DNA from 3 places in the Roseitalea porphyridii genome. Region 2 is predicted to be linked to each of the others. Evidence: predicted binding sites of a transcription regulator. Region 2 holds the regulator's gene; each other region holds the start of a gene.
The links. Region 2 encodes LexA, which represses DNA repair genes until DNA is damaged. Its sites were predicted from a motif close to TGTTCNNNNTGTGTTCNG; they were not measured.
Positions count from the first base shown of each region.

Region 1: ruvC (crossover junction endodeoxyribonuclease RuvC) is a predicted target of LexA. The motif match lies at 875-892, and genes of this name have one in related genera.
Region 3: E0E05_RS04570 (PA0069 family radical SAM protein) is a predicted target of LexA. The motif match lies at 971-988, and genes of this name have one in related genera.

Region 1 is NZ_CP036532.1:2,962,050-2,964,313, reverse strand. It holds gene E0E05_RS14475 (AbrB/MazE/SpoVT family DNA-binding domain-containing protein) at 1-248, opposite strand, end outside; gene ruvC (crossover junction endodeoxyribonuclease RuvC) at 323-835, opposite strand; gene E0E05_RS14465 (sulfite exporter TauE/SafE family protein) at 963-1,721, shown strand; gene E0E05_RS14460 (DMT family transporter) at 1,718-2,264, opposite strand, start outside.
Region 2 is NZ_CP036532.1:1,796,990-1,799,253, reverse strand. It holds gene E0E05_RS08795 (hypothetical protein) at 71-472, opposite strand; gene lexA (transcriptional repressor LexA) at 845-1,561, shown strand; gene E0E05_RS08785 (ComEC/Rec2 family competence protein) at 1,622-2,264, opposite strand, start outside.
Region 3 is NZ_CP036532.1:954,292-956,555, reverse strand. It holds gene moaB (molybdenum cofactor biosynthesis protein B) at 1-406, shown strand, start outside; gene E0E05_RS17320 (glycosyltransferase family protein) at 398-922, opposite strand; gene E0E05_RS04570 (PA0069 family radical SAM protein) at 1,045-2,208, shown strand.

The DNA of each region.
Region 1 (2,264 bases), 1.2 Mb from region 2:
CGGTCGCGTGTTTCGCGCATGACGTCCTCGGCACCGAGGGCCGGATCGCCGGTGCCCTCCAGCTTGTCCAGTTCCTTCAAGAACCGTTCCATGCGGTCGCGCATGGAGCGGCTTTCGGCACCGTCAACCGGCTCGATGATCACGCGACCGCCCTCAAGGCGGATCATGACATCGCTGTTGGGCCGTATCCCCGCCTGCTCGCGCACATGCTTGGGGATTGTGACCTGGCCTTTCTCCGAAACACGCATTGTGGGTGACCCCGCTACCGACGATCTTTACTTATTCCAACCTTCGGAACAAGTCAAGAACACTAGCCGCAGCGTCACACCCCCGCCAGCCGTCGCTGCAGTGCCGCCGCGCCGCGGTGATGGCTGTGGCAGATGGCGATGGCGAGCGCGTCGGCGGCGTCCTCGGTGTCGAACACGGCTTTCGGAAGAAGCGTGCGCACCATCATGGCGATCTGGCCCTTGTCGCCATGGCCGACGCCGATCACCGCCTTCTTGACCGCGTTGGGCGCGTATTCGGCCACGGGCAGCCCGGCGCGGGCGGGCACCAGCATGGCGATACCGCGTGCCTGGCCGAGCTTCAGCGTCGCGGCGGCATCCTTGTTGACGAAGGTCGCCTCGACGGCGGCCTCGTCGGGCGCATGGCGGTCCAGCACCGTGCCGAGCCCGTCATGGATCTGGCACAGGCGCGCGGCGAGATCGGCCGCGCCGTCCGAGCGCACCGTGCCCGCCGCGACGAAACCCAGCCGGTTGCCGGTGGCCTCGACGATGCCCCAGCCGGTGCGCCTCAGCCCCGGATCGATGCCGATGATGCGAATCGTTTCGTTCATGTCTGCCTCGCGCTCAGGCTAGACCGCTAGCGGCACGATGTGAACAAAAAGAAAACAGGCGTATCGCTGCGGTTGCGGCTTGTGGTCGCTGCAAGCGCGTGCCAGAGCCGCCGGGCGGGAGGATCGCATGGGCTGGTGGACGCTCGAGACCGGAGCGGCGTTGTGGGCGGTGATCGCAGCGGTGGCGGTCGCCGGCGTGGTGCGCGGCTTTTCGGGCTTCGGTACGGCGATGATCGTCGTGCCGATCGCGGCGGCGGCCTACAGCCCGCAGATCGCCGTCGTCATCGTGGCGCTGATCGACACGCTGCCGATGGTTCCGCTGATCGCCGCTGCCTGGCCCCGCGCCGACTGGCGGCAACTGCCGCCGATCCTGGCCGGTTATGCGATCGCGCTGCCGCTCGGTCTGTGGTTCCTGATCGCCGGCGATCCGACGTTGCTGCGCTGGTTCATGTCGGTGGTTATCTTCATCGTTGTCGCCGTGCTGTGGAGCGGCTGGTACTATACCGGCCCGCGCAACCTGCCGGTGCGGATGGCGGTCGGCGGCATGTCGGGCTTTCTGGGCGGGGCCGCCTCGATCGCAGGCCCGCCGGTGATCCTCTACTGGATGGCGCTGCGCACCGGGGCGGGAGTGGTTCGCGCCAACCTGATCATCTTTCTGGCCGCCGCGGAGCTGTTTGCGATCGCCGGGCTCTATGTCAGCGGGCTTTTCACGGCGCGGTCGGTCAGTCTGGGCATTGCCTGCATGCCCGTCTACCTGGTGGCGCTTTTCGTCGGTGCGCGCCTGTTCGGCATGGCCAGCGAGGCGGGCTACAGGCGCGTCGCGCTGATCATCGTCGCCTGCGCGGCCCTTCTGGCGCTGCCCGCGCTCGACGGCCTCAGGAGCTAGTCGACGTTGCGGGCCGGCTGGACGAGAAACAGGCCGATGGCCATCATCGCCACCGCGCCCCACACCCATCCCGAATAGCTCTCGCCCAGAAAGACGATCGAGAAGGCGAGCGCCGCGCCGGTGACGATGTAGGAGATCTGGGCGGTGAAGACGACGCCGGCATAGGCGATCAGCCACATGTAGCCCGAATAGGCGACGGCATGGGCCAGGCCCGAACCGGCGATCGCATATTCGGGCGCCCGCCAGGGCTGGGTCAGGTCGACCCAGGTGCCGGTGGAAATGGCCAGCGGCGCCGAGATCAGCGCGCCGGCGATGCAGGCGGCGAACAGGGCCGGGATCGGATGCAGGCCGGCCGGGGCGTCCTTGGCCATGTAGTTGCCCTCGGCCGCATAGCAGAACGGGGCGACGAGCGCGACGACAAGCCAGGGCGCCATGGACCGGTCCGGCAGGCTGGCCTCGGGCAGGGCGATCAGCATCATCGCGGCCACGCCGAGCGCGATCCCGGTCACGCGATGCAGGGCGAACCGTTCGTTGCCGATGCCA
Region 2 (2,264 bases):
AAGCGTGTAGGCAAATATGGCGCGCCTGCAAAGCCCCTCGCGCCCGAAGGCAGGCGCTGGCCGGCCGCCCTCAGCCCGAGACGCAGACGATTGGCCAGGCGCCCCGGCCGGCGACACGCACGATGCCCGCCTCCGCGCCGGCCTTGTCCTCGAAGGCGCGCTCGATTCGCACGCTCACGAGGATTTGCTCGATGTTCGGATCGGTGAAATCGGCGCGCAGCCGGTCGCCATCGGAGAAGCCCTGTCCGAAGACGATGGGTTCCGCATCCGGATTGACGTCCGTGTCGGTTGCATAGGTCGTCCCCTCCGCCTCGATCACGGCGCCCAGGACGGCGAGGACCGGAAGCCGGCCGACCGACAGGAAGACACTGGCATCGGCGCTGTCGGCGCCCGTGCATTCCACCGTGCCGGTGGCGGCGGCCGGGCTCCCCGAAAGGACCGCCAAAACCATGCCGATCGGCGCAATTTTCATGATCGTCTTCATGGATCGCTCCCCATAACCGGCGATCGGCGCGCGCCGTTCACGTTGCTTTGACCGCCCCGTGTGCAACTTCGCACATCCGCATGTCGTTGTTGGAAGCATAGTCGACAACACAAGCAATCGGGAGGTTCCCATGTTCACGATTTACGCAGTGACCGTCGCAGTTGCCGTCCTGACGGGCGCGAGCGCCCTTTCCTTCGGCCTGATGCTGCGTCCGCGCCAGTGATTCCGCGCCCGGAGGGCCGGTAACGCGGCGCGCAAAGGAAATCGGCCGGCGGTTAACCGGATTTTATTGCTTGCGGAACACAACTGGAACAGTTAACGTCTGTTCGACGTTTGTTTTCGTTTGTTTCCGGAATCGCCATGCTGACGCGCAAGCAACTCGACCTTCTGATGTTCATCAATGAGCGGCTCAAGGAGACCGGTGTCCCTCCTTCCTTCGACGAGATGAAGGAAGCGCTGGACCTGGCCTCCAAGTCGGGCATCCATCGCCTGATCACGGCGCTCGAGGAACGCGGCTTCATCCGCCGCCTGCCCAATCGCGCTCGTGCGCTCGAAGTGATCAAGCTGCCCGACGCGATGCAGCCGATTAACCAGGTGCGCCAGCGTTTTTCGCCGAGCGTCGTCGAAGGCGGTCTCGGCCGCCCGTCGGCACCGGCCGAATCGCCGCCAGCGATGCCGCAGGCCGGCGCCAATGACGACCGGGCCGTTCCGGTGATGGGCAAGATCGCCGCGGGCGTGCCGATTTCAGCGATCGAGAACCAGACGCGTGTCCTTTCCGTGCCGCCGGACATGATGGGCAAGGGCGAGCATTACGCGCTCGATGTCGAGGGCGATTCGATGATCCAGGCCGGTATTCTCGATGGCGACACGGTCGTCATCAAGCGCACCGACACCGCCAATCCGGGCGAGATCGTCGTCGCTCTCGTCGACGAAGAGGAAGCCACGCTCAAGCGTTTCCGGCGCAAAGGTGCCTCGATCGCACTCGAAGCGGCCAACCCTGCCTACGAGACCCGCATCTTCGGCCCCGACCGGGTGCGCATCCAGGGCCGGCTCGTGGGCCTCGTACGGCGCTACTGACGCGGCACAAGCGGCCGGTCGACCGGTGGTCGCGGCCGGGTCCGCGCGATCGGTAGGCGGTCAATAGGGTGCCAGATTGCGCGCGGCCCGGCTCCAGCGGCGAGCGTCATGCCAGGGGCGCAACGGCGTCGAGACGGCGTGGCGGACGGCGAGCCTTGGCGAAACCGCGCCACTCTTCTTTGCGGTCCCCGCCTCGGCCTCCAAGCGTTCCGATTCGGACCGGGTCTGCGGTGCGGTTTCCTGCGAAAGCCTTGTTTCATGCGGCGGGTCGGGTGCCGTTCCATTTTCCCGAGTTCGCAGACGACCCCGCGGCGCAGGTCTGATCTCCGCACTGCCGGCGAACGCCAGATCCCGTGCCGTGAGCACGAGCGTTCCGTCGTCGCAGGGTGACTCCGCCGGCGCGTAGGCGAGAACGATCAGATCGAACCGCCCGCAGAGGACGGACGCGTGGTGGTGGCCGCCGTCATGGGCCTCTGCATCGATAGCCTTCAACCCACCGGTCTCCGCCGTCGCGTTCGTGGGACCGTCTGGAAAAGGCGCTGACAGGATCACAAGATCGTATCGCTCGGCGCCGCGCCAGACCGTCGCGATGCAGATTTGTTCGGCGCAGCGCATCGGGGCGACAGGGTCGGCGCCTTGCGCGCGGCGACCGCCCGGCTCGGCATCGGCCGCGCGATGCGCAGGAACCGCCGCTGCCGCGTCC
Region 3 (2,264 bases), 840 kb from region 2:
CGTACCCGACGAACACGACGCGATCACCGGGCAGGTGCGCGCCTGGGCGGCCGACGACGGCGTCGACGTGGTCATCACCACGGGCGGGACGGGCTTTACCGGACGGGACGTCACGCCGGACGCGCTGGAACCGATGTTCGACAAGCACATGGACGGCTTTTCGCAGGTCTTCCACCGCATCTCGTATGACAAGATCGGCACGTCGACGATCCAGTCGCGGGCCACCGCCGGCCTTGTCGGCACGATGTTCGTGTTCGTGCTGCCCGGCTCGCCGGGCGCCTGCAAGGATGGCTGGGACGGCATCCTGAAATGGCAGCTGGACTACCGCCACATGCCGTGCAACTTCGTCGAGATCATGCCGCGGCTGGACGAGCACCTGAAGCGGGGCAAGGCCGGCTCAGGCTGACGGCGGCCGAACGGCGGCGCGCAGCGTGCGCACGGCGAGCCCGCGCGGCAGGTCGGCGAGGGCCATGCCGGGCCGTGCAAGGGCGGCCGCCTGGGATCGCGAAATCAGCAGCCCCCGGTGGAACGCGCCCGTCGCCCTGCCCGGTGCGAACATGCGCCGCCACCATGGCGCGTCGGGATCGCGCGCGATGGAAAACCGTGCCGCGCCTGCCCCGGCCGGGCTGTTCACATGGGTTTCAACCGCGCCGATCCAGTCGCCGATCGGGCGAGCGCCCGGCTCGAGTATCAGGAGCCACTGACCACGCGCGAGTTCGATGAGGGCGGGCACGTCGGTACCATCGGCATCGATGATCGTGCATCCGGCAATCTCGGCGACGCGGCGCGTGCCGTCCTGCGAAGCGGCATCGATGACGATGACATCGACGATGTTGCCGCTGACGGCATGCGGCACCAGCGCCGGCAGCATGCGGGCCAGCGCATCCTCGTCATTGCGGGTCGGAACCAGCACCGTGAGCATCGCAGTCGCCTATCCCATGTTGCGGCGCAACGCAAAATTCCGCATGAATGTTCTTGTCTTGTTCTCTTTCGTGCGCTAGGAAAATAGTCATCGAAACCGAAGCGAGTCGAAGGGAGCGCGCCATGAAGGCGATCGCCGAAGCCGATCAGTTTGCCGGAAGCCTGGGCGCCGCCGACGGTGCGGCGGCGGCCAACCAGCACATCGACGCGTCGGGCATGCGGGTCGACCGGCGCCGGGTGCGCGGCCGGGCGAGCGCGATCAATCCGGCCGGCCGGTTCGAGGCGCTGGCAACGGTCGAGGTGGACGATGGCTGGCAGAGCCTTGAGGACCTGCCGCCGTTCAAGACCGAGGTGCAGGTGGAACGGGCGCGAACCGTGATCACGCGCAACCAGTCGCCGGACATCTCGTTCGACCGGTCGATCAACCCCTATCGGGGCTGCGAGCATGGCTGCGTCTACTGTTTCGCGCGGCCCACGCACGCCTATGCGGGGCTTTCGGCGGGCGTCGACTTCGAATCTCGCCTGTTCGTGAAGCCCGATGCGGCCAGGCTGCTCGAAAAGGAGATCACGCGCGCGGGCTACGAACCCCGGACCATCGCCATCGGCACCAACACCGATCCCTATCAGCCGATCGAGCGCGAATGGATGGTGATGCGGTCGATCCTGGAAGTGCTCGAACGCCACAATCACCCGGTCGGCATCGTCACCAAGTCGGCGCTCGTGGTGCGCGATGCCGATATCCTGGCGCGCATGGCCGAAAAGGGACTGGCGAAAGTGGCGCTGTCGGTGACGACCACGGACCGCATGCTGGCGCGGACGATGGAGCCCCGCGCCTCGACGCCAACCAGGCGGCTCGAGGCGATCAAGGCGCTGTCGGCCGTCGGCGTGCCGTGTTCGGTGATGGTCGCGCCGATCATCCCGGGGCTTAACGATCATGAGATCGAGAAGATCCTCGACGCCGCCGCCGCTATGGGCGCGACGCAGGCCGGTTACGTGCTGCTGCGGCTTCCGCTCGAGGTTGCACCGGTCTTCAAGGAGTGGCTGCTTCGGCACTATCCGGAGCGCTACCGGCACGTAATGAGCCTGATCCGGTCGATGCGCGGCGGCAAGGACTACGATTCCGAGTGGAGCAAGCGCATGAGCGGCACCGGCCCCTATGCGTGGCAGATCGCCCGACGCATGGAAATGGCCTGCAAGCGCCTGGGACTGTCGGCGCGCGGCAAGCCGCTGCGCACCGACCTGTTCGTCAGGCCGAAACCGGCAGGGGAGCAGCTCGAACTCCTGTAACCCCGCGTCCACGACATTGGCTCCGCCCATCCGGCACAGGCCCGTCCCCCGCCGGC